One region of the Bradyrhizobium quebecense genome, then DNA from elsewhere that is predicted to be linked to it. Evidence: riboswitches for the same ligand, from Rfam matches in the RefSeq annotation. Region 1 holds a riboswitch; each other region holds the start of a gene.
The links. A riboswitch is a leader RNA that binds a small molecule or an ion and turns the genes downstream of it on or off. The one in region 1 is predicted to bind cobalamin.
Positions count from the first base shown of each region.

Region 2: another riboswitch for cobalamin. It lies ahead of HU230_RS06915 (DUF1636 family protein); the one in region 1 lies ahead of HU230_RS37760 (TonB-dependent receptor).
Region 3: another riboswitch for cobalamin. It lies ahead of HU230_RS40145 (5-methyltetrahydropteroyltriglutamate--homocysteine S-methyltransferase); the one in region 1 lies ahead of HU230_RS37760 (TonB-dependent receptor).
Region 4: another riboswitch for cobalamin. It lies ahead of HU230_RS27325 (ribonucleoside-diphosphate reductase subunit alpha); the one in region 1 lies ahead of HU230_RS37760 (TonB-dependent receptor).

Region 1 covers NZ_CP088022.1:7,890,390-7,897,746, forward strand. Annotated here, with positions in the region: gene rpmE (50S ribosomal protein L31) at 1-170, opposite strand, end outside; gene HU230_RS37740 (ABC transporter ATP-binding protein/permease) at 365-2,221, shown strand; gene HU230_RS37745 (hypothetical protein) at 2,374-2,766, shown strand; gene HU230_RS37750 (amidohydrolase family protein) at 2,921-4,411, shown strand; gene HU230_RS37755 (CobW family GTP-binding protein) at 4,413-5,342, shown strand; cobalamin riboswitch at 5,570-5,765, shown strand; gene HU230_RS37760 (TonB-dependent receptor) at 5,872-7,357, shown strand, end outside.
Region 2 covers NZ_CP088022.1:1,485,984-1,493,340, forward strand. Annotated here, with positions in the region: gene cobD (threonine-phosphate decarboxylase CobD) at 1-504, shown strand, start outside; gene HU230_RS06905 (cobyric acid synthase) at 509-1,957, opposite strand; gene cobO (cob(I)yrinic acid a,c-diamide adenosyltransferase) at 1,969-2,622, opposite strand; cobalamin riboswitch at 2,659-2,874, shown strand; gene HU230_RS06915 (DUF1636 family protein) at 2,968-3,342, shown strand; gene cobW (cobalamin biosynthesis protein CobW) at 3,339-4,373, shown strand; gene cobN (cobaltochelatase subunit CobN) at 4,373-7,357, shown strand, end outside.
Region 3 covers NZ_CP088022.1:8,456,212-8,463,568, reverse strand. Annotated here, with positions in the region: partial or broken gene HU230_RS40180 (IS256 family transposase) at 1-199, opposite strand, end outside; partial or broken gene HU230_RS40175 (IS66 family transposase) at 184-720, opposite strand; gene HU230_RS40170 (IS30 family transposase) at 728-1,717, opposite strand; partial or broken gene HU230_RS40165 (IS5 family transposase) at 1,747-2,462, opposite strand; partial or broken gene HU230_RS40160 (IS630 family transposase) at 2,590-3,084, opposite strand; gene HU230_RS40155 (group II intron maturase-specific domain-containing protein) at 3,164-3,778, opposite strand; partial or broken gene HU230_RS40150 (helix-turn-helix domain-containing protein) at 3,783-3,974, opposite strand; cobalamin riboswitch at 4,874-5,070, shown strand; partial or broken gene HU230_RS40145 (5-methyltetrahydropteroyltriglutamate--homocysteine S-methyltransferase) at 5,172-5,851, shown strand; gene HU230_RS44230 (hypothetical protein) at 5,915-6,082, shown strand; gene tnpA (IS66-like element accessory protein TnpA) at 6,164-6,589, shown strand; gene tnpB (IS66 family insertion sequence element accessory protein TnpB) at 6,586-6,942, shown strand; gene tnpC (IS66 family transposase) at 7,065-7,357, shown strand, end outside.
Region 4 covers NZ_CP088022.1:5,661,587-5,668,943, reverse strand. Annotated here, with positions in the region: gene tnpB (IS66 family insertion sequence element accessory protein TnpB) at 1-339, shown strand, start outside; gene tnpC (IS66 family transposase) at 392-1,963, shown strand; gene HU230_RS27330 (hypothetical protein) at 2,243-2,440, opposite strand; cobalamin riboswitch at 3,113-3,326, shown strand; gene HU230_RS27325 (ribonucleoside-diphosphate reductase subunit alpha) at 3,582-5,375, shown strand; gene HU230_RS27320 (ribonucleotide-diphosphate reductase subunit beta) at 5,366-6,439, shown strand.

The DNA of each region.
Region 1 (7,357 bases):
CGGTCCATCAGCTGCTGGGTACCGCCGGTCCAGGCCGGGTGCGACTTGGGGTCGATGTCGAGGTTCAGCGTGTCGCCTTCCTTGCCCCAGGTCGAGCGGGTCAGGTACTCGGTGCCGTCGGTCATGACGACCTTAATCGTATGATAATTCGGATGAATATCGGCTTTCATGACAGTTCCTTCGGCGCGCCAGCGCCCGTCTCAAGACATCTAGGTACGGGATTTGGGCGGCTCTATAACCCATGGAGCCCCCCAAAACAAGCCAAGAAAGGGGAGCTTAAGCCCATCACCGGATTGGGACTTTACCGGATTTGCCAGCCGGGGTCGGCGGGCCTATGTGGGGGCGATAGAACCGGTCTAGATATATGAGTGTAGCCGAACAGCTTGAGCCCCCTCGCGGCCCCCCCGAGCCGCCGCGTGATGCGTTGCTCGATGAGGAGGCCTTCATCGAGAGCCAGATCACCGAGCCGGCGAAGAGCCGTGCCCGCTTGCGGCCCCTGCTTGCGCTCGCGCCCTATGTGGCGCGCTACAAGGGACGGGCGATCCTCGCGCTGATCTCGTTGACGATCGCGGCGATCACCACGCTGATTGTGCCGGTCGCGGTGCGGCGGATGATCGACCTCGGCTTCACGCCCGAAGGCATCGCGATGATCAACAGCTATTTCAGCGTGATGCTCGCGGTCGTCGCTGTGCTCGCCTGTGCCAGCGCCTCGCGCTACTACCTCGTGATGACGATCGGAGAGCGCATCGTCGCCGATCTCAGGGGCGACGTGTTCGCGCATCTGATCTCGCTGTCGCCCTCGTTCTTCGATTCCGCACGGTCGGGCGAATTGGTGTCGCGGCTCACTGCCGACACCACGCAGATCAAGTCCGCGGTCGGTGCCTCGGTGTCGATCGCGCTGCGCAATGTGATGCTGTTCTTCGGCGCCGCCGCGATGATGGTGATCACGAGCCCGCGGCTCTCGGGCTTCGTGCTGCTCGCGATTCCGATGATCGTGATTCCGCTGGTCGCGTTCGGTCGCTGGGTGCGGCGGCTGTCGCGCCACGCCCAGGACACGTTGGCCGATGCCAGCGCCTATGCGAGCGAGCTGGTCAATGCGATCCGCACCGTGCAGGCCTATACCGGCGAGCGGCTTGCCAAGGCGCGCTTTGCCCGCGAGGTCGAGCAGGCCTATGAGGCCGCGCGCAGCTCGACCAAGGCGCGCGCGGTGCTGACGCTGATCGTCATTTTCATCGTGTTCGCCAGCGTCGTCGTGATCCTCTGGGTCGGCTCGCACGACGTGCTGATCGGCGCCATCAGCCCCGGCCGGCTCGGCCAGTTCATTCTTTATACGGCCTTCGCCGCGAGCGGCCTCGGCCAGCTCAGCGAGGTCTGGGGCGAGGTCTCGGCCGCATCGGGCGCCGCCGAACGGCTGTTCGAGATTTTGCGCGTCAGGCCGCAGATCGCGGCTCCCGCTTCGCCGCGCGCACTGCCGCAGCCCGCGCGGGGCGATGTCGGCTTCGACAATGTCAGCTTCGCCTATCCGACTAGGCCGAACGCGCTGGCCGTCGACGGCGTATCGCTGGAGGTACGCTCCGGCGAGAAGGTCGCGATCGTCGGTCCGTCCGGCGCCGGCAAGAGCACATTGTTCCACCTGCTGCTGCGCTTCTACGATCCGAAATCAGGCATCATCTCGCTCGACGGCGTGCCGATCCGGCAGGCCGATCCGGCCGACGTGCGCGCGCGGATCGCGCTGGTGCCGCAGGATTCCGTGGTATTCGCCGCGAGCGCCCGCGACAACATCCGGTTCGGCCGGCCCGACGCCACCGACGCTGAGATCGAGCGCGCCGCCGAGCTCGCCCATGCCACCGAATTCCTGCGCCGGCTGCCCGACGGCTTCGACGCCCAGCTCGGCGAGCGCGGCGTGACGCTGTCCGGCGGCCAGCGCCAGCGCATCGCGATCGCGCGCGCGATCCTGCGCGATGCGCCGCTGCTGCTGCTCGACGAGGCGACCTCGGCGCTCGACGCCGAGAGCGAGACGTTGGTGCAGACCGCGCTGGAGGAATTGATGCGCCATCGCACCACGCTTGTGATCGCGCATCGCCTGGCGACCGTGCTGTCCTGCGACCGCATCCTGGTGATGGACCAGGGCAGGATCGTCGAGCAGGGCACCCACGCCGAGCTGGTCGCCGCGGGCGGCCTCTATGCGCGGCTGGCGCGACTGCAGTTCGAGGGGATTTGAACGAATTGGGACCCTGTGCGCTCCGCCTATGCGATTCCTATGCGATCGAGCGCGTGCTCCCCTCGAAAACCTATTCCCGCGCAAGGATAGTCGCGCCGCGCCTGACCTCCTTCGACGGCCGAAGGGGCATCGGCGCGCGGGGTGTTCGACTGATGCGCGAGGACGCGACCAAACCCGAGAGCAGGCTGCTCCGTGCCTGGCAGCTTGCCGTGCTGCGCTTCGCAGTGACGCTCGACGACGACGATCGGATGCAGGCGCTTAATGCGGCCGGCGAGGTCGATCGGCTGGGCGGCGCGGCCGATGACGCCTTCCACTTCTTCCGCCGGACGACCGCGGACCTGTGCGCGGCGATCTCCGGTCAGGGCGCGGATCAGGATGCCGTCATCCGGCGATTCCTGGTGCAAATCGACAATGTCAGGCTCAAGCGCGCGGTCGAAGCGGCGATCGCCAGGGACCGCACGCCGCCGAAACTCGTGGCGAGCCGCATCAAACCCGGCAACGATCTTTGGCGGGGGCTGCCGTCGCGGCGTGCAACCGGAACGTAACGAGGGGCTCTCTGCAATCGCCATCACGGCGCGGCGGATATTCCGTCAGAACATGTCGCCACGACCCCTTGCCGGGTTGCTGCGATGAGTGCGATGCGCTTCTCTGTGCTCGAAAAGAGATCGGCCGGTGTCGGACAATGCGGGGAGTGGCGAGATGGGTGGTTTGGTGATCAGCGGCGGCCGGGTGGTGGATCCGGCCAGCGGGATGGACGCGATCGGCGACGTCGCCGTCGTCGACGGCAAGATCGCCGCGGTCGGCACGGGGCTCGGCGGCGCGGAGCGGCAGATCGACGCCACCGGCCTCGTGGTGGCGCCCGGCTTCATCGACCTGCACGCGCATGGCCAGACCATTCCGGCCGATCGCATGCAGGCGTTCGATGGGGTGACGACATCGCTCGATCTCGAGGCCGGCGTGCTGCCGGTGGCATCCTGGTACAAACGCCAGGCCGAGAAGGGGCGGGTGCTGAACTACGGCGCGGCTGCCAACTGGGCGTTCGCGCGGATCGGCGCGATGACCGGCTCGAATGCGGAAAGCTCGCTGGAATCATTCGGCGCAGCGATGCGCGATCGCCGCTGGATCGAGAACGTGGCGACTGAGAGCGAGGTCGGCGGCATCCTCGCGCGCCTTGCCAACGGACTGAATGAGGGCGGCATCGGCATCGGCATTCTCAACGCCTATGCGCCGGGCGCGGGCGTGCAGGAACTGACCGCGGTGTGCCAGCTCGCCGCTGATCATGCGGTGCCGACCTTCACCCACGTCGCCTACATGTCCCGCATCGATCCCGAGAGCGCGGCCGAGGCCTATATCCGCCTGATCGGCTATGCCGGCGCCACCGGCGCGCACATGCACATCTGCCATTTCAACTCGTCGAGCAAGACGGATATCGAGCGCTGCGTTGCGCTGATCGCCAAGGCGCAGGCGCAGGGCCTGCCGATCACGGTGGAGGCCTATCCCTACGGCACCGGCTCGACCGTGCTGGCGGCGACCTTCTTCAGCGATCCCAAATTCGAGGAGCGCAACGGCCTCGGCTACGATTCGGTGCAGCGCGTGACCGACGGTCACCGCTTCGGCAGCCGCGAGGAGCTGCTGGCGGCGCAGGCCGCGGAACCCTCGACGCTGGTGCTGTGGCATGTGCTCGATATCGAGAACAACGCGCATCATCGCGATCTGCTCGACATGGCGGTGCTGTATCCGGGCGGTGCGATCGCGTCCGACGCGATGCCGTGGACGTTGTCGGACGGTCGCCCCTACACCGGCGACGCTTGGCCGCTGCCTGATGATGCCACCTCGCATCCGCGTTCGGCCGGCTGCTTCACCCGCTTCATCCGCGAATGGGTGCGCGAGCGCCGGAAGGTGTCGCTGCTGGAGGGCATCCGCAAATGCGCGCTGATTCCGGCCGAGATTCTGTCCGCGAGCACGCCGGCGATGCGCGCCAAGGGCAGGTTGCAGGTCGGCGCCGATGCCGACGTCGTGGCGTTCGACTTCGAGACGCTCAGCGACCGCGCGACCTTCTCCGCGATGAACCGCCCGGCGGAAGGTGTGCGGCATCTCGTGGTCAGCGGCCAGCCGCTGATCAATGATGGCGTGCTCGATGTCGCGGCACGGCCCGGCCGGCCGGTGCGCCGGCCCGTCACCGGGGGCTGAGGTGCCGGTCCCGATCCTGCTGGTCGCGGGTTTTCTCGGGGCGGGAAAGACCACGGTCGTCAACCATCTGCTGGCGCATGCGCAAGGCCGGCGCATCGCCGCCGTGGTCAACGATTTCGGCGCGATCAATATCGACGCGGAGCTGATCGCCGGCGCCAGCGATGGCGTGGTCAGCCTGAGCAATGGCTGCATCTGTTGCACACTTGAGGGCGATCTGCTGCGCACGCTCGCAACCTTGCTGCGGCGCGATCCGCGTCCCGAATTCATCGTGATCGAGACCAGCGGAATCGCCGATCCCGCCGACATCGTGCGCAACCTGATGGACCCGGTGATCTGGAAGGAGGCGCCGCTCGAGACCGTGCTGTGCGTGGTCGACGCGACGCAGCCGGTGGCCGCGCTGGACGATGCGCTGCTGCGCTCGCAGTTGCGGGCGGCCGATGTGGTGGCGCTGAGCAAGGTCGATCTGGCCGATGCAGCCGCGTGCGCCGTGATCCGCGATGCGGTGCGGGCAGTGCGTCCGGCGGCCGTGGTCGTCGATGCGCTGCATGGCGAGGTGCCGGCAGCGCTGTTGTTTCCCGCGGACCTCGATCAGTTGCCAGCGCCGCGCGAGACCGCGCCGCGACGGCCGGTAGCGGACCGGTTCGAGACGCTGAGCTGGACATCGGAGCGGCCGGTGCGGTTGCCGCGCTTGCAGCAGGCAATCGGTAAACTGGCGCCGAAGCTGGCGCGGGCGAAGGGATTGTTCGAGACGGTGGAGCAGCCCGGACGGCTGACGGTGTTTCAACTCGCCGGCGGCCGCGCGACATTGGCCGCGGGCGGCGTGCCGGCACCCGGCGTGCCACGCACGCGAATCGTGTTCATCGCCGAGATGGGCGCTCTGTCGCGGGCCGAGATCGATGAGGTGATGCAGGGATGTGTCGAAGCAGGGTGATGCGAAGCCAGTTTCCCGTCACCCTGAGGAGCGCGAAGCGCGTCTCGAAGGGTCGACGGCCGTCAGCGTGGCCGTGCATCCTTCGAGGCTCGCTCCGCTCGCACCACAGGATGACGGAATAGAGAATCCTCGCGTCGGCCCGCGCTGTCGCTGTGTCATCGCAGCAGCATCATCCCGCAAAGCATGTGTGCGACAATCGCATCGAATTGACAGCCTATCCCGCACCACCTATCGTTTCTGCCGACGGTTCCCTTCGGGGATCAAAAGGGAATGCGGTGCGAGGGTAACCCCAATGCCGCAGCTGTCCCCGCAACTGTAAACGGCGAGCCTTTCGTCAATTTGCCACTGGGCTATCAAGCCCGGGAAGGCGTCGACAGGCGATGACCCGTGAGCCAGGAGACCTGCCGTCAGTCGTGGTCACACGCGAGCACATCGGGCGGGGGCGTCCTGGTGGGATCGGAGCACTGCCTTTGGGGCAATGCGCCAGTCCGCGTTCGCGGTGACGTGCCACGTTACCGCGAGTCCTTTCATGTCTCCGTCCTCTCCCGCCGCGCGCCGTTGGCGCCTCGGTCTCGTTTGCTCCCTGTCATCGCTGCTGCTGCCGGCTGAAGGTTCGGCACAAACGTCTCCACCCACGACGCTCGATCCGATCGAGGTCGCACCCTCGACATCCGCAGAGCCCAAGCCCGCGGCGCGAAGCCGCAACTCGGCGACGTCGTCGCGGCCGCGCGCCAGACCTGCAACGGCTGCGGCAACCGCTGGCGCGCCGCGCCCCGCGGCGTCGGGCGCATCGGGATCGGCATCGCCGACGCTCAACGCCACCATACAGGGAGGCACCGGCAGTCGCCTCAATCTGACGCCGCTGCAGACGCCGGCCAGCGTCGAGATCATCACGGCGCAGACCATCGCCGAACGCGGCCAGCACAATGTGCTTGATGCCGTCACGCAGAATGCGGCCGGGTTCATCGCAACGCCGGCGCCCGGCAATGGCGGCCTGTCGTTCAGCACCCGCGGCTTTGCCGGCAGCAACTCGGTGATGACGCTGTATGACGGCACGCGCTTCTATATCGGCTCCGGCACCCTGACGTTCCCCTACGACACCTGGTCGACCCAACGCGTTGAAGTGCTGCGCGGTCCGGCCTCGGTGCTGTACGGCGAGGGCGCGATCGGCGGTGTCATCAACGTCGTTCCGAAAAAGCCGCAGGGCACGCCCTACAACGAGGCCGAGGTCTCGCTCGACAGCAACATGACGCGACGGCTGTCGGTGGACAGCACCGGTCCGATCAATCCCAATGTGTCCTACCGCATCAACGCCACGGGCAACATGTCGGACGGCTGGGTCGATCGCGACAAGACATCGAATGCGGTGGTCTCCGCCGCCGTGCGGGTGCAGGCGTCGGACAATCTCGCCTTCACGCTCTCGGAAGATTACGGCGACCGCAGCCCGTCGCGCTATTTCGGCACGCCGCTGATCAACGGCTCGATCCAGGACGCGCTGCGCTTCAAGAACTACAACGCATTGGACAGCGCGATCCGCTACCAGGACAGCTGGACCCAGTTCAAGACCGAGTGGGGCGTCGCCGACGGCATCAAGATCAACAATACGCTGTATTACCTGACCAGCGAGCGGCACTGGCGCGATATCGAAAACTACACCTTCAATCCGAAGACCCAGCTGATCGACCGCTCCAGCTACATCGAGATCTTCCACGACCAGAAGCAACTCGGCAACCGGATGGATGCGACCTTCAGCGGTCACGTCTTCGGACTTGCAAACCAGTTTGTCGCCGGATTCGACGTCAACCGGATCGACTTCACCCACACCAACAATTCGCCCTATGGCGGCGCGTCGACGGTCAATCCTTACGTGTTCGATCCCGGATCGTTCTTCGCGACGACCACGGCGACGACGCCGGGCTTCAACGCGATCGTCAATCAATACGCGCTGTTCGCCGAAGATCGCCTGTCGCTGACCGATCAATTGTCGCTCGTCACCGGCGTCCGGTACGATCGTC
Region 2 (7,357 bases), 2.3 Mb from region 1:
CGGCTCGTGATTGACGAGAGTTTTGCGGACGCTGTACCCGACCTGTCAGTTGCAGGAGAGGCCGGACAATCCGGGCTCCTGATCCTGCGCTCATTCGGCAAGTTTTACGGACTTGCGGGCTTGCGGCTCGGCTTCGCTATCGGCAGCGAGCCGGATATCGCTGCGCTTGCGGCGATGGCGGGCCCATGGCCGGTTTCGGGTGCCGCAATTGCGATTGGACGGCGCGCGCTGCTCGATCGCGACTGGGCGAGGGCGACGACCGCACGGCTGGCGGACGACTGCGTCAGGCTCGATGCGGAAGCGCAATCGCTGGGCTGGACGCTGCTCGGCGGCACGTCGCTGTTTCGTCTCTACGAGACCGGCGACGCGCTGGCCGCGCAGGACAAGCTTGCCCGCGGCCAGATCTGGTCGCGCGTCTTCCAGCAAAAGCCGGGATGGTTGCGCCTCGGTCTGCCGGGCAGCGAGGCCGAATGGTCCCGTCTTTCCGCCGTGTTGTCGCGTTGATGGTTTAGCGCGCCAACGCGAGCAGGCCTTCCACATCAAGATGGGTCTCGATGTGCTCGGCAAGCGCGTCAAGCGCGCTCTCGACCCTGGCGTCGTACGGCTGATCCGCCGCAGGGATATCGAGCTGCGCAAGGAACGCCTTGCGAAATCCGTCCGAGGTGAACAGGCCGTGCAGATAGCTGCCGTGAACGCGCCCGTCACGCGACATGGCGCCTTCCGGCGAGCCGTCAAGCATTGAAAAGGGCCGCGCGCGATCCGGGCCGCCGGTGTGTCCGATGTGGATCTCGTAAGCGCTGATCGGTTGATGGGTCGCAGCATGCATCGCGCTGACGCGGGTCAGCGTCTTCTGTTCGGTCATAACAGTCGTGACATCGAGAAGCCCGAGGCCAGGCGTTTCGCCGGCGAGCCCCTCGATCCCGTCGGGATCGGCGACGCTCTGCCCAAGCATCTGGTATCCGCCGCACAGCCCAAGGATATGGCCGCCGCGGCGATGATGCGCCAGCAGGTCGATGTCCCAGCCTTGCGCGCGCAGGAAGGCGAGATCGCCGCGGGTCGATTTCGAGCCGGGCAGGATGACGAGCTTCGCGTCGCCCGGAATGGCTTCGCCCGGCCGCACCATCACGAGATCGACGCCGGGTTCGAGCTTCAGCGGATCGAGGTCGTCGAAGTTGGCGATCCGCGACAGTGCCAGAAACGCGATCTTGCACTGACCGGGCTTGCGCGCCTCGCCAAGCCCGAGCGCGTCTTCGGCCGGAAGCTCGCCGGCGCGAACGAACCAGGGTAGCACGCCAAAGCCGCGCCAGGCGGTGCGGGCTTCGATCAGCCGGTAGCCGTCGTCGAACAACGTCGGATCGCCGCGGAATTTGTTGATGACAAAACCCTGGATCATCGCAGCATCATCAGGATGGATCACCGCCTGGATGCCGACGAGCTGCGCGATGACGCCGCCGCGGTCGATGTCGCCGACCAAGACCACGGGCACGCCAGCTTTGCGCGCAAAGCCCATATTGGCGATATCGGACTTGCGCAGATTGACCTCGGCCGGGCTGCCGGCGCCTTCGACCAGCACGAGATCGGCGCGCTCTTTCAGGCGCCCAAAACTCTCCATCACCGCGCCCATCAGCGACGGCTTCATGGCGGCATATTCGCGCGCGCCTGCGGTCGCGATCCGCTTGCCGTGCACGATGACCTGGGCGCCCATATCGGTTTCCGGCTTCAGCAGCACCGGGTTCATGTCGGTGTGCGGCTCGGCGCCGGCAGCGAGCGCCTGCAATGCCTGCGCGCGTCCGATCTCGCCGCCGTCGACGGTCACGGCGGCGTTGTTGGACATGTTCTGCGGCTTGAAGGGCAGCACGCGCAGGCCGCGTCGTCTCGCGGCACGCGCGAGGCCGGCGACGATGAGCGACTTGCCCACGTCCGAGCCGGCTCCCTGGATCATCAATGCGCGCGCCATGGTGATGTCCGTCAGAACTCGACGCCCGGCTGGGCCTTGATGCCGGAGCGGAACGGATGTTTCACCAATGTCATCTCGGTGACGAGGTCGGCGATCTCGATCAGCTCCTCCTTGGCGTTACGCCCGGTGAGCACGACATGGGTCATCGGCGGCTTCGACGTGGTCAGGAACTCGACGACATCGGCGATCGCCAGATAATCGTAACGGAGCGCGATGTTGATCTCGTCGAGCACCACCATCCGCAGGCTCGGATCCGCGATCAGCTGCTTGGCTTTTTCCCAGCCGGCCTGCGCTGCCGCGATGTCGCGGGCGCGGTCCTGCGTCTCCCAGGTAAAGCCTTCGCCCATCGCGTGGAATTGACAGAGATCGCCGAAATGCCCGGTGAGCAGCCGGCGCTCGCCGGTATCCCAGGCGCCCTTGATGAATTGCACCACGGCGCAGGGAAAGCCGTGCGCCACGCAGCGCACGATCATACCGAAGGCGGAGGAGGATTTTCCTTTGCCGGCGCCGGTATGAACGATGATCAGGCCCTTTTCACTGCTTTTGGTCGCCATGATCTTGTCGCGGGCGACCTTCTTTTTCGCCATTTTGGCCGCATGCCGCGCATCCAGCGAAGGGTCGGTGCCGACGTCGCGATCGTCAGCGTCGTTTCCATCAGAAATCATCACGTTCCTTCGGCTTGACAAGTGCGAGGCCAGGACGAATGGTGACCCCGCGTTGGTTCCTGTCCTACGACAGGCGAAGAGGGAATGCGATAGGGCTCGGACCGCGAGGTTTGCCCGAAGCGCAGCCGCCCCCGCGACCGTGACCGGAGAGATGCCCAAGCCACTGATTCCCTGATGGAGTCGGGAAGGTGGGCATCACGGGAGAAATCCTACTCCGCAAGCCGGGAGACCTGCCGACGCAGTGTGTTTGAGACCGGCGGACGGGGTGTTCCGCGACGGGGAACGAACCTGTTCACGTCAGGTTCGTGTGCCTCATCGCTTCCCGCAGTCAATCCAGGAAGGGCGATGAGCGTTACACTTCATGTCTGTATCACCTGTCGCGCAGGCCAGACGCTGGCCGAAGGCGAGCCCGCGCCCGGTGCGCGCCTGCATGCCGCGCTTGTTGAGGCCGGCGTGCCCGACGACGTCAATCTGGTTCCGGTCGAATGCCTGTCGGCCTGCAGCCAAGGCTGCTCGGTCGCGCTCAGCGCGCCGGGGCGATGGTCCTATGTCTACGGCCGCCTGTCGGCTGATCATGCCAGGGATGTGATCGCCGGCGCCTCTGCCTATGCCGCCGCGCCTGACGGCATCGTGCCGTGGCGCAGCCGCCCGGAAATCTTTCGCAAGCAATCGCTTGCCCGCATTCCACCCATCGCCGTCGTGCCGGAGGCCGCAGAATGATGACGCTCGCCAAGGTTCCGGTCACCGTCGTGACCGGCTTTCTCGGGTCCGGCAAGACGACGCTGATCCAGCATCTGATCCGGAATGCCAACGGCAAGAAGCTCGCGGTGCTGGTGAACGAATTCGGCAGCGAAGGCGTCGACGGCGAGATCCTGAAGTCCTGCGCCGACGCCAATTGCCCGACCGAGAACATCGTCGAGCTCGCCAATGGCTGCATCTGCTGCACCGTCGCCGACGATTTCATCCCGGCGATGGAGCAATTGCTCGCGCGCCCTGTGAGGCCCGATCACATCGTGATCGAGACGTCCGGCCTCGCGCTGCCGAAGCCGTTGTTGAAGGCGTTCGACTGGCCGGAGATTCGTTCGCGAATCACGGTCGACGGCGTGATCGCGCTGGCCGACGCCGAGGCTGTTGCCGCCGGCCGTTTTGCGCCCGATCCCGCCGCGGTGGATGCGCAGCGCGCGGCCGACGACAATCTCGATCACGAGACGCCGCTGTCCGAAGTGTTCGAGGACCAGATCGCCTGTGCCGATATCGTGCTGCTGACCAAGGCCGATCTCGCCGGAGCCGAGGGGATCAAAGCGGCCAAGGCGGTGATCGCGGCCGAGATGCCGCGCGAGGTGCCGATGTTGCCCATCGTCGACGGCGCGATCGACGCCCGCGTGATCCTCGGTCTTGAAGCGGCGGCAGAGGACGACCTCGCGTCGCGGCCGTCCCACCATGATGGTGAGGACGACCACGAGCACAACGACTTCAATTCCGTGGTGATCGATCTTCCGGAGATTTCAGACGTCGATGCGCTGATCGCGTCGATCAAGGGGCTGGCACGCGAGCAGAACGTGCTGCGGGCCAAGGGCTATATCGCGGTCGAAGGCAAGCCGATGCGGTTGCTGGTGCAATCGGTCGGCGAGCGGGTGAGGCATCAATTCGACATGCCCTGGGGCGCGCGGGCCCGGCAGTCGAAGCTCGTCGTGATCGGCGAACACAGCGATGTCGATGAGGCCGCGATCCGGGCGCGACTAGGTGTCTGATGCACGTCGTCTTCCGCGAGAGCCGCGGCCTTGAGGAGACCGCGACGCCAAGGGACCTCGGCCAGGATCCGGCCGATCTCGTGGTGCTGTCGTTTTCCGACAGCGATCTCGCCGCGTTCGCGGCCGGCTGGCGGCGGGGCCGCGCCGCGCTGCCGTCGCTGCGGCTCGCCAATCTCGCGGAGCTGCGCCACCCGCTGTCGGTCGATACCTATATCGAGCGGACACTGTCGCAGGCACGCGGCATCCTGGTGCGGCTGATCGGCGGCGAACCCTATTGGTCATACGGGCTGGCCGCGGTGCATCGGTTGGCGAAGGAGCGCGGCATCGCCCTGGTCGTGCTGCCGGCGGATGGTCGCGACGATCTGCGGCTGGATGAATTCTCGACCTTGCCGGTCTCGACGCTGCGCCGCCTGAAGGTGCTGTGCGACAAGGGCGGCCCCGTTGCCGCGCAGGCCGTGATCGCGCAACTGGCGCTGGCGTCCGGCCTCTATGCCGGGCCTGTCGTCGGCGAGATCGATCTTCCCGAGATCGGCGTCTACGATTCGCGGCGCGGTGCCGTCGCGGCGCTGCCGGCATCGGATGGCCGACCGCTTGTGCTGGTGACCTTTTATCGCTCCTATCTGGCGGCCGGCGACACGGCGCCGGTCGATGCGTTGATCGAGGCTTTGCGCGAAAAGGGATTCGATGCCCACGGCGTGTTCGTCACCTCGTTGAAGGCGGCGGGGGTGGCCGATTGGCTGCGCGTTCAGTTCGCGCAATGCAGCCCGGCCGCCATCGTCAATGTGACCGCGTTCTCCGCGGCGGGTGACGACGGTACGACGCCGTTCGATGCCGTATCGTGCCCGGTGTTCCAGGTCGCTCTGTCCACGGCGCGGCGCGAGGATTGGGCCGTGTCGCTGCGCGGCCTGTCGCCCGGCGATCTCGCGATGCATGTGGTGTTGCCGGAGGTCGACGGCCGCCTGTTCACGGGCGTCGTGAGCTTCAAGTCGCCAGGCGAGCGCGATCCCGATCTGCAGTTCGCGCATCTTGCGCATCAGCCGGATGCCGAGCGCGTCGCAGCGGTCGCCGCGCACGTAGCAGCCTGGCATCGGCTTGCCGGCAAGCCGGCGCAAGAGAAGCAGCTCGCGCTCGTACTCTCGAACTATCCCGGTCGTCCGCATCAGATAGCGCATGCCGTTGGTCTTGATGCGCTTGCCTCGCTGGAGCTGTTGCTGACCGATCTTGCGGCCGCAGGCTTTGACCTTGAGCCGGTGGGGCCGCTGGGAGACGCGCTTTTGCACCGGAAGCTGACATGGGACGTGGCCGAATATCGCGCAGCGATCTCCAGCCTCCCGCAGCAGCTCCAGGACGATCTTTCGCGTGCATGGGGCGCGCCGGAGGATGATTCCGACTGCCGCGACGGCGCGTTTCATTTCGCGGCGATCCGGTGCGGCAAGTCGATCATCGCGGTTCAGCCGGAACGCGGTGAGGTCGGTCAGCGCGATGCCGACTATCACGATCTCTCGCGCACGCCGCGCCATGCCTATGTCGCGTTCTATCTGTGGCTCAGGCAGCAGGGCATCGATGCCGTCGTCCACATGGGCGCGCATGGAACGCTGGAATGGCTGCCCGGCAAGTCGGTTGCGCTGTCATCCGCATGCTGGCCGGAAGCGCTGATCGGCGATCTGCCGGTTGTCTATCCCTTCATCGTCAACGACCCCGGCGAGGCCGCGCAGGCCAAGCGCCGGATCGGTGCCGTGATGATCGGCCATCTGCCGCCACCGCTGGCGCAGGCGGCGGTGCCGGAGGGCTTGCGCAGGCTCGAGCGTTTGCTCGATGAATATTCGACTGCGGACGGCCTCGATCCGGCGCGGCGGCAGCGCCTGATTGCCGCGATTCGCGAGGAAGCGCGCATCGCCGGGCTGGAGGACGATCTCGGTCTCGCGGCGTCAGTCTCCGCAGCCGAGGCCATTCCCCAGATCGATCGTTTCGTCTGCGATCTCAAGGAAAGCCAGTTCGGCGACGGGCTTCATGTGTTCGGGCAGGGCGCTTGCGGAGAGGCGGAGAGGGCAGCGCTGCGCGATGCGCTCGCGGGTCGGCGTGTTGCGTCGGGGCCGTCGGGCTCGCCCTATCGCGGGCGGAGCGACGTGCTGCCGACCGGACGCAATTTGTTTGCGGTCGATCCGCGCGCGGTGCCGACGCCGTCCGCGCATGCGCAAGGCGTGAAGCTCGCCGAAGAGCTGCTGCGCCGTCATTTGCAGGATCACGGCGACTGGCCGAAAGGGCTGGTCGTCGATCTCTGGGGCTCCTCGACGATGCGCACCGCCGGCGAGGACTTTGCGATGGCGCTGCATCTCGCCGGGATCGCGCCGCGCTGGGATCATGGGTCGGGCAGGGTGTCGGGCTACGACATCATCGCGCCGGCGGAACTCGGCCGTCCGCGCATCGACGTGACGCTGCGCGTGTCGGGGCTGTTTCGCGACGTCTTCTCCGGTCTTGCGCAGTTGTTCGAAGCTGCGACCGAGGCGTTGTCCGAACGCAACGAGGAGAGCGACGAGAATCCTTACCGGCAGCGCGTCTCGCGCGTGTTCGGGCCTCGCCCCGGACATTATGGCGCCGGCATCGCGTCTGTCCCGGACGTCTTCACGGAGGAGGCGCGCGACGCGGCCGGCGAAGCCTGGCTGTCGGCATCGTCCTGGGCCATTGCATCCGATGGCGAGATCAGGCCCGACCGCGCGGGCATCGAGGCACGGCTCGCCTCTGCCGACAGCTTCGTCCACACCCAGGACTTGCCGGAGACAGACTTGTTGCTGGCGGCGGACTATGCCGCGCATGAGGCCGGCATCGCCGCCGCGGCGCGGCGGCTCGGCGCAAAGGTCCCGTCGCTCTATCACCTCGATGCGACGCGGCCGGATCAGCCGCATGCCCGTTCCTTGACCGAAGAAATCTCGCTTGTGGTGCGGGCGCGCGCCGCCAATCCCGCGTGGATCACTGGCATGATGCGC
Region 3 (7,357 bases), 570 kb from region 1:
ACGGCCAGTCGCCCTCGATCGGGCGGGCGAGGAACGCCTTCACTTTGTCGTCGATCTCGCCGCACAGCCGGCTCACTTGGCTCTTGGAGATGCCGCTCATCCCCATTGCCTGCACTAGGTCGTCTACCGAACGGGTCGAGATGCCCTGCACGTAGGCCTCCTGCACGACGGCGCAGATCCTCTTCATGCGTAAGCGTCGTTCTCAGGCCACAGCTTTGAGGTCTTGACGGCAAAGGCCCACGGAAGCAGTTGATCGATGTCGCTGTTTGGATGGCCGTTGACGATCCTGGTGAGGGCGTCGGTCAGGTAAGCGAGCGGATCGACGTCGTTCAGCTTACAGGTTTCGACCAGGGAGGCGATGGCGGCCCAGTGCTCGGCGCCGCCGTCGGAGCCTGCGAACAGCGCATTTTTCCGATTCAGCGTGATCGGACGGATCGAGCGCTCGACGACGTTGTTGTCAAGCTCGATACGGCCATCATCGATGAAGCGCGTCAGGCCATCCCAGCGTGTGAGCGCATAGCGGATGGCGTCGGCCAACTTGCCCTTTTGGCTGATCAACGCGAGCTTTGCGCGGAGCCATCGCTCGAAGGCTTCCGCCAGCGCCCGGATTGTCTGCTGCCGAACGAGACGGCGCTCCTCGGCGCCGCGGCCACGGATGTCCCTTTCGATGGCGTAGAACTCGGCGATATGCTTGAGCGCCTCGCTGGCAATGGGCGCGGGGATGGAGTCACGTTTGAAGTGCAACGATTGATTTGAGTTTGGAGAATGCCTCGGCGGGGGTCTTGAAGTCCAGGCATTTGCGTGGGGTATCGAGCCGCCTGAGGGCGGCTGCCGTAATGTACCTGAGGTCGGTTTTGCGTGGTAGAGAGCGTCGTAAGCGCCCGATGGAGTTTTCCACGCCGCCTTTTTGCCAGGGACTATGGGGATCGCAGAAGAAGGTTTGGACGCCGAGGGCGTTGTGAAGCCTGTGATGCTCGGCGAACTCGGTTCCGTTGTCGAAGCTGATGGTTTTACGGATCGCCTGTGGAAGCTTGCCAAGTTGACGGGCGATGGTCCGAGGGGTGAGGACAGCTTTCCGATCGCGTGGATGCAGCACGATGCTGAAGCGGGCTTGTCGCCCGTGGAGAACCAGCAATCCTTGGCCATATCGCGCGAACAGCATGAAGTCGGCTTCCCAATGACCCGGCGTCCCGCGGCCTTCGACCTCGGAGGGTCGTTCATCGATCGAGCGCCGTTGTTTAATGAAGCTGGCAGGGCTGCCGCCTGGGCGTCGCCGGCGCCCTCGTCTGAGTTTATGGCACGGCAGCAGGCGGTGCCAGTAATCCTTCTGGGCCGTACGATGATAGATGAAACGATAGATTGACTCGTGGCTGATCATGACGCGACCATGCTCTCGCGCCAGTCGACCAGCGATCTGCTCCGGCGAATGTCCCATCGCAAGGCTTTTGCCGACGCAGTCCCGCAGGGCCGGCTGGCGCGCCAGCTTGAAGCGGCCATCCTGCCGTCGCCGACGTTCGGCCAATTGTTGAGCCCGGACAGGTTCGTAACCGCCCCTCCAGACCTTGGTAGGCCGCGAGTTGCGCTCCAGCTCCCGACTTATCGTCGACGTCGCGCGGTCAAGCGCAGACGCAATATCGTTTTGAGATTTACCGCCTGCAGGCAGGCGGTAAATCTCAACGCGCTCTTCAAGGCTGAGCTGGCCATAACATTGTCCCATCGCCACAACACCCTAGGTCGTGTGGACACTTACCGCATCCAAAGGACGATGGCTGCGAGAGTGACGACGGCGCGATAATTTCGGGCGGTCTTTTCGAAGCGGGTTGCGACGCGGCGGAACTGCTTGAGCTTTGAGAAGCAGCATTCGACGAGGTGACGCTGGGCATAGAGGTGCTTGTCCAGCGGGTATTTGAGTGTGCGTGACGGATTGTTGGGGATGACGGCGAGCGCGCCCTTGGCGGCGATGGCTTGGCGCAAATGATCGGCGTCATAGGCCGTATCGGCCATGACGACCTCGGCAGGTAGTCCCTCGATCAATGCGGCAGCTTGCGGTGCATCGCCCTGCTGGCCTGCGGTCAGCGCGAACCGTACGGGACATCCCAAGCCACGAACGGCCATATGTATCTTGGTGCTCAGCCCCCCGCGCGAGCGGCCGATCGCCTGATCTTCAGACCCCCTTTTTTGGCGCCGGCGGCGTGCTGATGCGCCCGGACGATGGTGGAATCGACGATCAAATATTCGAAGTCCGGATCATCGGACATCGCCTCGAAGATCCGCCACCAGACGCCCTTGATGCTCCACCGACTGAAGCGCCGGAACACGCTGTTCCAATCCCCGAACGCCTCCGGGAGATCACGCCAGGGAGAGCCCGTGCGAACAATCCAAAGTACACCTTCCACGAACATCCGATTGTCGCGCCCAGTGGAGCCCTTCTGGTCGGGGCGACCTATGATCAGCGGCGCCATCCGCTCCCAAGCCGCGTCGCTCAATACCAAACGGTCCATCACACCCAAGACTGCCTCCCCAAAAGCAGTCTTGAATCTGATTTGCGCCTAAAAGGGAATCCTTAGAGTCCACACCACCTAGAGCGTTTCACATTTTGACTGAAGCATAACCGGCGTTTGCGAAGTAGTTTGGCATTCGCGAGGCTGGATGTCCTGAACGAGGTGACCGATTTGGCGCCAAGTGTCTTCGACGGTGCGCCTCTGAGCCTGCCGCATCCAGTGTTTGATCTTGGAGAAGGCCTGTTCGATCGGGTTGAGGTCGGGCGAGTATGGCGGCAGGTACCAGAGCCTGGCGCCAGCAGCCTGGATCATCTGCCTGACAGCTTTCGACTTGTGGCTTCCGAGGTTGTCGAGAATGACGATGTCGCCTTCGCGCAGGGTTGGCAGGAGAAGGTGCTTCACATAAGCGCAGAAGCATTCGCCGTTGACCGGGCCGCCGAAGACGCAGGGTGCCGTGAGTTGGTCATGGCGGAGCGCGCCGAGGAATGTGAGGGTATCGCCAGTGACCGTGCGGGGCGAAGCCGCGCAGGCGTGCGCCCATGGGGCCCCAGCCCCGCAAAGGGGCCATGTTGGTCTTGATCCAAGGGTGAGTAGGCCGGGGGATTTTCACCCCCGGCCTCTCGCAGAACGGTGCGTGAACCTCTCGGTTCACACCGCTCCCGTCAGGTGAACGTGGTCGTTCCGAAGAACTGCCAGTGTACGAACAGCTCCGCGTTATTCCGAGCCAGCTTTCGCAAGAACAGCGAAGCACCGGTTTTGTGGAGCCGGAAGCGCTTGTACTTTCGCATGGTCCACGCCTTCAGCTTCTGATTGACGTAGTCGACCAGAGAGAACAGCGCTGAACGGCTGAACCGACCATAATAACCTATCCACCCCCGGAGGAGCGGATTGATCTGTTGGGCAATCTCAGCCAGCGTCCCCGGCGTTTGCCGGGGAATGTGCAAGCTTCGGATCGTTGCTCGCATGGTCTTCAAAGCTGTCGGACTGACCGCCGGGGTGTATCCACAAAAGAATTCCTTCCGCTGTGACGTTGCCACCTGCCGCGGCCTGAACTGATATCCGAGAAAGTCAAACTTGACCCTCTGATACGTTCGCCGACGCCTGTTGTCCATGCAATAGACGATCTGCGTCTTTGTCGGGTGCATCTGAAGTCCGCACACCTCCAACCTCGCTTGAAGCTCCGCCCTAATGGCCTCTGCTTCTTGCTCGGTCCGGCAGTGCACCAGTCCGTCGTCGGCATACCGACACCAAGGGAGGTCGGGATGTGTCCCCGCCATCCAGATCAAGCACGGGCTTGCGGTGACCGCCGATGTTGCCAAGCGCAACCGAGCCGGTCGCCCGCTGCCGCTGTGACCACTTCACAACCGACGAGAGCGCAACACCAAACCGTTCCGCCACAGATCGGCAGCTCTCGCCCGCTAAAACCGACGCCACCACACGCTCGCGAAGATCCAGGGAAAGAGGTCGGGTCATGCGATGCTGGCCTCCAATCCAGTCAGCATCTTGAATCATAAACCGCCAAAAACCGGAATCCCCTCCGATTCAGTTAAGCAATGAAATGCTCTAGTTGCAGCGCCAGGCAGATGTGCTTGGCACTCAAGGGCCCACAACGATACGAAACCGCCCATCAGCGCCGGGCGTTTGGAACAGACGCCGCCGAAGTGCACGCTTTAAGCAGGCGGGCAAGATGGTAGCATTCACTCGCTGGCATGCGCGATCGCTCGTGTCGGCCGGCGCATATCGTGCTCTTCAATCGACCGGAAGATGCGGCCTCGACGCAAGTCCTGTCCTCCGCAAGCAGGTAGAGGCGCCGAGCCGTGCTAGCCTCGGCTTGAGCCGATCAATAGTTTCGAGAGAAACTGTCGAGCGGTGTTACTCAAGAGCGGTCTTACCATCAACCCGAACAGGCCGACCGCCGAAACGGCAACAGCAAAGACACCGAGGGCACTCCAAACAGCCATTTTCATTGCGAGCCGGTCTCCTTGGTTTGGTTGATATGCTTGCCTGGGCAGTATCGCCAAAAAGTGTCCGAGTGACGCCTACCAGAAATGGCTGGCATCACAGAACCACCTCGCGCCGCGTATGCTATCTTATTCGGTGGATCGTTGATTGCTTGGAGAAGGCAGCGCAGCGCGCCGTGCTTGATGAACCGGGGCCAGCTTGCATGAAAGCCGTCTGTTCGACCAAGTGGTCCTCGGTGCAAAGGCGGCGTATTCGGATTTGTCGCTGCCCACGCGGAGGGACATTCGGGGTGTCATCCGATGTCCGTGATTGTAGAGCGACTTCTGCATCGAGTATGAACGGCGGGCATGCCGCTAGGCACATTAGCAGATCGCAACATGACGCGAGGTTGACGGAATATCCCTTTTGCCGATAATTGAAGGTGTCGAGGTTCTCCGGTCTCATTAGGCCGGAGCTAAGAGGGAAGCCGGTGTCAATTCCGGCGCTGTCCCCGCAACTGTGAGTAGCGAGCTGTCCAACGAAGGCACTGAAGCCTGACGGTTTCGGGAAGACCGGACAGCAGCGCTGAGCCGCGAGCCAGGAGACCTGCCCCGCCACTATCTTCGTCCACCGGCGGGTGTCCCGGTGGTGCGCCAAGCAACGGTCGCTCGCGCGGCTTCTTCTGCCTGCGTCCGCCATGGCCTTTGCCACCAATATGGGGTTAACGCTATGTCTCTTCTCTCTCTTCCGGTTGCCACACTCGGAACGCCACGCATCGGTCCAAGGCGAGAGCTCAAGGTTGCGCTCGAAAGTTACTGGGCCGGAAAAATCGCCGAACAGCAGTTGCTCGAGGATGCAGCTGGCCTACGTGCCGCAAATTGGGCTCGCCAGAGGTCTCTCGGTGTCACCGTGATCCCATCGAACGATTTCTCACTGTACGACCAGGTGCTCGACACCAGTGTCATGGTTGGTGCCATCCCAGCAGTCTACGAGCCGAATGCCGGATCCATTTCGCTCAAGACATACTTCGCCATGGCACGCGGGGCACAATGCGACGGTCAGGATGGGAGTTGCGGTCACCCGTCGCGTGGATATGGCGCACCCGCGCAGGAGATACCAAATGGTTCGACACCAACTACCATTACATGGTCCCGGAATTTCACCCGGGGCAGACTTTCAGACTATCCTCTCGCAAACCAATCGAGGAGTACGAGGAAGCCAAGGCCCTTGGCTTTCAGACGCGCCCTGTCCTGATCGGGCCGGTTACATTCTTGAAGCTTGGCAAGAGTGCCGATCCTGCGTTCCAGCCACTGTCACTGCTAGATGACCTGATACCGGTCTATATTGAGCTTTTGAAGGAATTGGCCAAACGCGGGGCAAATTGGGGTCAATTCGACGAACCTTGCCTGCAACCATGATCTTGATGCTTCGGCGAGCAACTCTCCGGCTTCGCATTTACCAAAAACGGTTGGGTGCAATCCTATGGCTCGCGCTGTGTCCGGCCGCCGATCCTGTTTGGAGATGTCTCGCGGCCGAAGCCGATCACGGTGGACTGGTGGCGCTATGCGCAGTCGCTAACCAAAAGGCCGATGAAGGCGATGTTGACCGTAAGCGCTGTTCAGCGGCCACCTTCCGGATGACGGGGTGATCTGCGAGTCTGCGGTTCGGTTTGGACCGTTAGGCTTAGAATGGACACAGAGCATAGTGCTATCACGGAGCCGGTGCGGCGGCTTGAAGTCTTCACCGGAGCCGGCCGTCGGCGGAAGTGGAGCGATGGGGACAAGGCGCGGATCGTTGCGGAGATCGTGGCGAGCGGCGACTCGGTCTGTTCGGTAGCCCGACGGCATGGATTGTCACCGCAGCAGTTGTTTGGCTGGCGACGTCAGTTGCGAGAAGCAGCAGGCGGTCATTCCGCAATAGAAGAAGTACAGTTTGTGCCGGCGGTGGTGGATGCCGCGGTGCCGGCGCCCGCTGTTGACCGGGAGCGCAAAGCGGTGCGCTGCAAGGCCAAAGCGGATACCCGGGCTCGCCGTTGCGATGCCGGGATTATCGAGATCGAAGTCGACGGCATCATGATCCGGGCCGGTCGTGGTGCGGATACGACGATGGTTGCGTCGATTGTCCAGGCGCTGAAGGCGAGCCGGTGATCGGTCCGTCGGGTGCGGTCCGGGTGATGGTGGCGACCAAGCCGGTGGACTTCCGTAAGGGGATGGAAGGGCTCGCGACCCTGGTGCGCGAGAGCATGCGGGCAGATCCATTCTCGGGAGCTGTCTATGTGTTCCGGGCCAAGCGGGCGGATCGGATCAAGCTGGTGTTCTGGGACGGAACGGGTCTGTGCCTGTTCGCCAAGAGGCTCGAGGATGGGATCTTCCGCTGGCCGAAGATCGAGGACGGCGTGATGCGCCTGTCGGCGGCGCAATTGTCGGCGCTGCTGGAAGGGCTCGACTGGCGGCTTGTGCATGAGGCGCGGGAGACGTCGACGCCAACGCAGGCCGGATAGCTGTTGGCAGCGCTGCGGCGAAATGAATCAGGAGCGTCGGACGCGTCGCCAGATGGCGGCGAATATGCTCTGAATTGGGTGTGAGCGACGCCCTGCCTGACGATCCCGAGACGCTGAAAGCGATGCTGCTTGCCGAACGATGCGAGAGCGAACGGCTGCGTCAGATCATCAAGGAATTGCAGCGGCATCGGTTTGGCCGGCGGGCAGAGACGCTGCCTGAAGATCAGATGCTGCTGGGCTTGGAAGACGTCGAGCAGGTTGCCGCATACAACGAGACGGCACAGGACGTGAGCGCACCTGAAGGCCGTGAGGCGCGGGCTCGCACGCGCCGCGGCAACCGTGGCGCCTTGCCGATGCACCTGCCGCGGATCGAGGTCGTCGTCGACATCGAGGGCAAGACCTGTCCCTGTTGCCA
Region 4 (7,357 bases), 2.2 Mb from region 1:
GATGACCTGCAGGTCTATCTGCACCGTGAGCCGATCGACTTCCGGGCTGGCATCAACAGCCTTGCGGTCCTGGTCCAGGAGACGATGGCGCTCGATCCATTCACTCCGGCGGTTTTTGCGTTCTGCAATCGCCGTTGCGACCGGATGAAGCTTCTGTTCTTCGATCGGTCCGGCTTTGTACTGGTCCTGAAGCGGCTGACCGAAGACAGGTTCCGATGGCCGCGCCGCCAGGAGGCGATCGTCACGCTGACGACGGAGCAATTGCACTGGATCCTTGACGGCATCGATATCGATGCGATGGTCCGCCATCCGGTGCGGCAATATCAGGTTGCCGGCTGAGCTCTCGAGTTGAGCGGTTGACGCGTCGGTACGGTTCAGATTCAAGAATTCGATGAATCGAACCGGCGATCCGAGTGTTGAAGTGCTGTTGGCACGCATTGCTGCGCTGCAGGCGGAGAACCATCAACTCGCCGACCGCGTCGCCAAGCTCGAGGAAGAACTGGCGCTGGCACGCCTGCATCGTTTTGCGCCGCGCAGCGAAAAGCATGTTGATCGTCTCTTCAATGAAGCCGAGCAGGCCTCCGATGAGGAGGACGCCGGCAGTGAAACGAACAATATCGCCGAACTTCCGGACACGGGCTTGCCACCCGTCGAAAACACAATGGGAAAGAAGCGCGGCCGCAAGCCGCTGCCGGGGAACCTGCCTCGTGAGCGCGTCGAGTATGACCTGTCCGACGATCAGAAGGCGTGTCCTTGCTGCCGTGGCCAGATGCATCGCATGGGCGAGGCTGTCACCGAGCAACTTCATATCGAGGTGAAGGCGAAGGTTTTACAGAATGTGCGCTTCAAATATGCGTGCCGCCATTGCGATCGCACCGGGATCCACGCCCCTGTCGTGACCGCGCCGATGCCGCCGCAACCATTGCCGGGCAGCGTTGCCACGCCCTCGACGCTGGCGTTCGCGCTGGTTCACAAATATGTCGATGGCACGCCGCTCTACCGCCTGGCGCAGGCCTTCGAACGTGCAGGTGTTCCTGTCAGCCGCGGCGCTTTGGGCCACTGGGTGATTGGCTCGAGCGAGAAGCATCTGCATCGCATCTACGACGCCCTGAAGCTGCGGCTCAGATCACAACCTCTCATCCATGGCGACGAGACAACGGTTCAGGTCCTCAAGGAGAAGGACAAACGGGCCACCAGCACATCGTACATGTGGGCTTATCGCAGCGGCAAGGGCAGCCACGAGCCGATCGTTCTTCTGGATTATCAGCCGGGCCGCGGCCAAATCCACCCGCAAGCCTTCCTCGGCGATTACCGTGGCATTGTAATGAGTGACGGCTATACCGCATGGCGCACGCTGGAAGGGGCCACCCACATTGGATGCATGGCCCACTCCCGGCGGCGCTTTGTCGATGCCCTCAAAGCCAGGAAGAAGGGCGGCGGTCCGCCCGAGCAAGCGCTGCGGTTCTTTGAACAGCTCTACCGGGTTGAAAGGCGGGCGTGGGACGGAATACCGGAGAAGGGTGAAACACAGGCCTACTGCATTCGCCGCTTCCGCCAGCAACATAGTGTCCCCATCCTCAATGCTCTCAAAGTATGGCTCGATGACATGGCCCCGAAGGTCTTGCCTGACAGCAAGCTCGGCGACGCCGTATCCTACACCCGAAACCAATGGGAATATCTGACGCGCTACACCGGGGACGGCAGCATGCCGATTGACAACAATCTTCTGGAGCGCGACATCAGGGTTTTTGCAACTGGCAGGAAGAGTTGGTTGTTCAGCGATACCGTGGACGGAGCCAAGGCCAGTGCCGTCGTCTATAGCCTGATGCTGACCTGCCGCGCCTCACGTGTCGAGCCGTTAGCGTGGTTGCGCCACGTCCTCACCGAATTGCCTCAGCGCGCCGGCGACGCCGATATTACAGACCTGCTGCCCTTCAACTTCCACAAAGCCGCCACTGCCTGAACGGCTCGGTATCGCCCGATACCAGGGCAATCCATCAAAACCGCCGGCGTGCGAAGAAAATCGCGCTTACAAGTAAGCTGCTAGGGACGTTAAAAGGAAATCGCAGCAGCCCGCCGCCAAAAAGATCCCGGTGCATTCGGATTCGCGGGACCCGCTCGCAGCTCGGATCTGAGATCATTGAATGCGCATCTAACTGGTGGCACGTGCCAAGTTTCACTTGGCACGTCTTCGATTCGATCACTACGCGGGCTGTATCTCTATGTGGCGCCGAGCATCGGCTCACCCATCATCAAGCTCGCTCATGGCCTCATCCATATCCGACTGGGAATCGCTTATGACTTGCGTGGCGACGGAAACGAGAGCCTTTTCGAATGCTCGGCGCAGTAGCGCTGCACGCGTGTCATCGCCGCCGCTCTCGGCGGTGTCGGAGGGGGCGCCAACCTGCGGCGCTGTTGCATTAATATCGGCTGCGTTCATGTCGTAACACCCGGATAGCGGCGTCGCCGCGAGATGACCTATCCGCTTCATGCTAGCAGGGACAGCTTGCGAAAAGCTGACTAAGATCGAGCCTCCTTGGCGGCTTCATCCATGACCACGCAAGTGAGGACAACCGTATGCCGGCACGGTCATTACTGCGATCGGAGCTCTGGTAAATCATGGCGCCAAAACACTTGGCCACGTCAGCAAGCGCGACGGCGACTGTTGCGCGTTGAAGGCTCAGTGGTACCATAAGCATTTGTGGAGCTATCGCGCTCGATCTGGCGCGCGCGGCAAGCCACCGAGATCGCACGATCATGGCAGGGACGCACCTCACGCCAGTTCCACAAGAAGAGCAACACCTTGCTGGCGCATCGCATTCTCGACCGCTTTGAATTGCAAGCCAAACGTTGCGCGTCATGAGATTATCCCTCGCCAGCATCGCCCGGAACCTTCGCCGAACGGATTCCTATCCAACGCGGACTCGCATAGGCACCCGTCATCGCGACGGAGCATCGAAATCAAAATGCTGCCACTCTTTTCACGGAATGGGCCGAAGCAGGGGGGCATTTGCTCGAACACAGCGTTGCGGGCCCAGACCCGGAGCGGACGTGGCGTCCTGCGTCTCGACTCCCCTGCCACAAGCCTTGACGAATCTCGACGCGCGGCGTCTGTATGTAGATCTGCCACGGTCTTCCATTCTGCATCTAGTAGGGTGGAAGCTAAGAGAGAACCCGGTGCGCCGGTAACGGCTATTCCGGGGCTGCCCCCGCAACTGTAAGCGGCGAGCGGTTGTCATAATGGTCACTGGCCGCGACAGCACCGGGAAGGCCGACAGCCGCAGCGACCCGCGAGCCAGGAGACCTGCCGCGACAGAATAGAACGTCCTCGGGCGGGGTGCCCCGTGCGTCGCTTGCAGCCTGGGACGTTTGACCCGTCTCCTCGCAAGTCGTGCGCGTGGCTTCCCCCCCCTAACATCGCGGGGTTGCCGATGTCGTCGTCTTACGATTTCAATCAGCATGGTCATCTAATTGAGTGGCCGAGTGTGCGGCCGTGGCCGGCGCGGCCAAAGTCTGCCGCGCCTCAGCGGTGTGTTGTGCCGCCGCCGTCATCGCCTCCGCTGCCGCGGCCTCTCGCGCCATTGCCAAAGCCGTCCGATCTCACGCTCGATCGATCGCGCGACGGCCTGCTGACCGCGTTCGGCAAGCTAACGCTGACCGATCGTTATCTGCTCGTCGGCGAAAGCGTCCAGGACATGTTCGCGCGGGTGTCCTGTGCCTTCGCGGACGATGTTGCGCACGCCCAACGTCTCTATGACGCGATGTCTCGGCTGTGGTTCATGCCAGCCACGCCGGTGCTGTCCAATGGCGGCACCACGCGCGGCCTGCCAATCTCGTGCTTCCTTAACTCGGTGTCCGACTCGCTCGAAGGCATCGTTGGCACCTGGGACGAAAACGTGTGGCTTGCCTCCAACGGGGGCGGTATCGGCACGTACTGGGGCAATGTTCGCTCGATCGGAGAGAAGGTGAAGGGCGGCGTCAGCTCAGGCGTCATCCCGTTCATCCACGTCATGGACGGCCTGACGCTGGCGATCAGCCAGGGCTCGTTGCGGCGCGGCTCGGCGGCGGTCTATCTCGATATCCAGCATCCCGAGATCGAGGAGTTTCTCGAGATCCGCAAGGCGTCCGGCGACTTCAACCGCAAGAGCCTCAACCTGCATCACGGCATCAACCTCACCGACGAGTTCATGCGTGCCGTGGGCGCCGGCACCGCGTTCGCTCTGCGCAGCCCGAAGACGAACGAGGTCGTCCGCGAGATCGACGCGCGACAGCTATGGCAACGCATTCTTGAGAACCGGTTGCAGACAGGCGAGCCTTATCTCTTGTTCATCGACACTGTGAATCGCGCGCTTCCCAAGCACCAGCGCGAGCTCGGTCTCAAGGTCTCGACCTCCAACCTGTGCAGCGAGATTACGCTCCCGACCGGCATCGACCATCGCGGCGAGGAGCGCACCGCGGTGTGCTGTCTGTCATCGCTCAACCTCGAGACTTGGGACCAATGGAATGAGGAACCCGGCTTCATCGAGGACGTCATGCGCTTCCTCGACAACGTGCTCACCCACTTCATCACGACGGCGCCGGAGGGTATGAAGCGGGCCCGCTACGCCGCCCTGCGCGAGCGCTCCGTCGGACTTGGCGTCATGGGCTTCCACTCGTTCCTCCAGGCGAATGGCATTCCAATGGAGAGTGGCTTGGCGAAATCATTCAATCTAAAGATGTTTCGGAAGATCCGGGGTGATGCCGACGCGGCATCCGTCGCCCTTGCTCGCGAGCGTGGCCCGTGCCCGGACGCCCTGGAACGTGGCGTGATGGAGCGCTTCAGCCAGAAGATCGCGATCGCGCCGACTGCTTCGATCAGCATCATCTGCGGCGGCACCAGCGCATGCATCGAGCCGATCCCGGCCAACATCTACACCCACAAGACGTTGTCTGGTGCCATCTCGGTACGTAATCCTCATCTGACCAGGGTACTGATCGCCAAGGGCGCCGACACCCCGGTGACCTGGCAGTCGATCATTGCGCAGGAGGGTTCGGTCGCCCATCTCGACATTCTGTCGGAACACGAGAAAGCGGTGTTTCGCACCGCCTTCGAGGTCGACCAGCGCTGGATCGTCGAGCTTGCAGGCGACCGGGCCGCATTCATCTGCCAGAGTCAGTCAATCAACCTCTATCTGCCGGCCGAGGTCGATAAGTGGGATCTCCACATGCTGCACTGGACGGCGTGGAAGCGTGGGGTGAAGAGCCTTTATTACTGCCGTTCAAAATCGATCTCGCGCGCGGCGTTCGCCGGCAAGATCGTCGACGATGACGAGGCCGCGCCGCGGCAGCCGCCTGCGCAGCGCACCGATTATGAGGAGTGCCTCGCATGTCAATGATCGATCTCTCGTCTGTCGATCCGCGCACGCTGATCGGCAAGGGACGCGTTGGTCTCCTTGACTCGATGGGCAGCTATGACGTTGATCGCTACGCTTGGGCCTACGAGTTCTGGAAGCGTCAGCAGCAGACGCATTGGATGGCCGAGGAGGTGCCGCTCGGCAACGACCTCAAGGACTGGGCGTCGGACCGCGTCACCGCCAGCGAGCGCGCGCTGCTCACCCAGATCTTTCGCTTCTTTACTCAGTCGGACATCGAGGTCGGTGACAATTATCTCAAGCGATACATCCCGATTTTCCAGCCGCTCACCGTCCAGATGATGATGGCGGCCTTCACGAACATGGAGACGGTCCACATCGACGCCTATGCGCTGCTGCTCAAGACGCTCGGCATGCCCAAGACCGAGTTCGAGGCATTTCGCAGCTATGCGCAAATGCGCGCCAAGGCGGACTACATGCACGAGTTCGGCGTTGACACCGTGGCCGATGTCGCGCGCACCCTGGCTATGTTCGGCGCCTTTACCGAAGGCATGGCGTTGTTCGCGAGCTTCGCTATGCTGCTCAATTTTCCGCGCCACAACAAGATGAACGGCATGGGACAGATCGTAAGCTGGTCGGTGCGCGACGAGAGTCTCCACTGCGAGGGCGTCATCAAGCTGTTTCACGAATGGCACCGCGAGACCGGCGCCGTGACGCGCTCGGTCCGTGACGACATCGTCGATGTCGCCAGAACGATGGTAAAGCTGGAGGAGAACTTCGTCGATCTCGCCTTTGGCCTGGGCAAGATCGAGGGCATGCGTCCTGAGCAGATCCACGCCTACGTCCGTTATGTCGCCGACTGGCGACTGACCCAACTCCGGATTGCCCCGGTTTTCGGCTTCTTCAAGGCCGAGGAGGATGGGTTCACGCAGCTCAAGCCGCATCCGCTGCCTTGGCTCGTCGAGATTCTCAATGGCGTCGAGCACGCCAATTTCTTCGAGCAGCGCGCCACGGAGTACTCCAAGGCGGCGAGCCGAGGCAGCTGGGACGGCGAGGCCGGGGTGTGGGCGGCTTTCGGCCGTATGTAGGCAGCCGGAACAGCATGCGTCCGTTCATACATCTTGGAGGTTCGCGGAAGTCCTCTGCTGCGGCTTCCGGCGGCACAGCGGACCTCAAGCGGCATCATCCACGCCGCTCGAAAATCATAATGGGGGAACACCCGCCCACGGGGCTGATGTACGAAAGTGAAGTCTGATCTTGTGCTGAGTTGCTTCGGTGCGGCAGACTTCGAAAAGGCGATCACAATCGTTGCAATTTGCAGACTGGCGAGACGTCCGTCCCGCATACGGAACTCGGAAAGTTCTGGCGGTACAACTTCGGAAGGCCCAGCCTGAGATGGTCCGGCGTGCGAAGGCCGGGCGTGAGAGGGGCCGGCGGAGGATGGCCGGCGAGGGATTTTTATCCATATCCTGCCATAGCAAATCTTGGTCGAAATCAGGATGCGCCTCGATCGTCTGCTGCGAGAGGTGATGCGGGGACGGTTCTGTGCTGGATCTGCACCGAGCGCAGCCGGCGCATGCGAATCATCCTCCCAACGCAAGCCTGGCGAATAGGGGTGCGCTATATCCAGGTACGGCGAATAAGGGTGCCGAGCATCCAAGTACGGCGAATAGTGACGGCCTGCGTCCAGATATGGCGAATAGGGCTCCCCCGGCAGCGCGGGCGAGGCGGTACGATTTGGCGCAGCACCACCCTGAGCGCCGTTGAGCTGCTGCTCAAAGCCGGTAGCGTCCGTGGGCGGTAGCGGTGAATTGGTGTCCGGGCTCGTGTTCGATGGTCCGAATTCGTTGAAATCCATCTGTCACTCCCGCATGATGGAGCAGCTCGAGCAATGCGAAGGCTCCTGTCCTGCGAGACCGAAGCAGCTGTTTCGGAGGTTCGCGTTGATCTTCAAGCTCTCCTGGATGCACACGTCTGGCGCGGTCGATGCGAGGCGCCGCCATCCA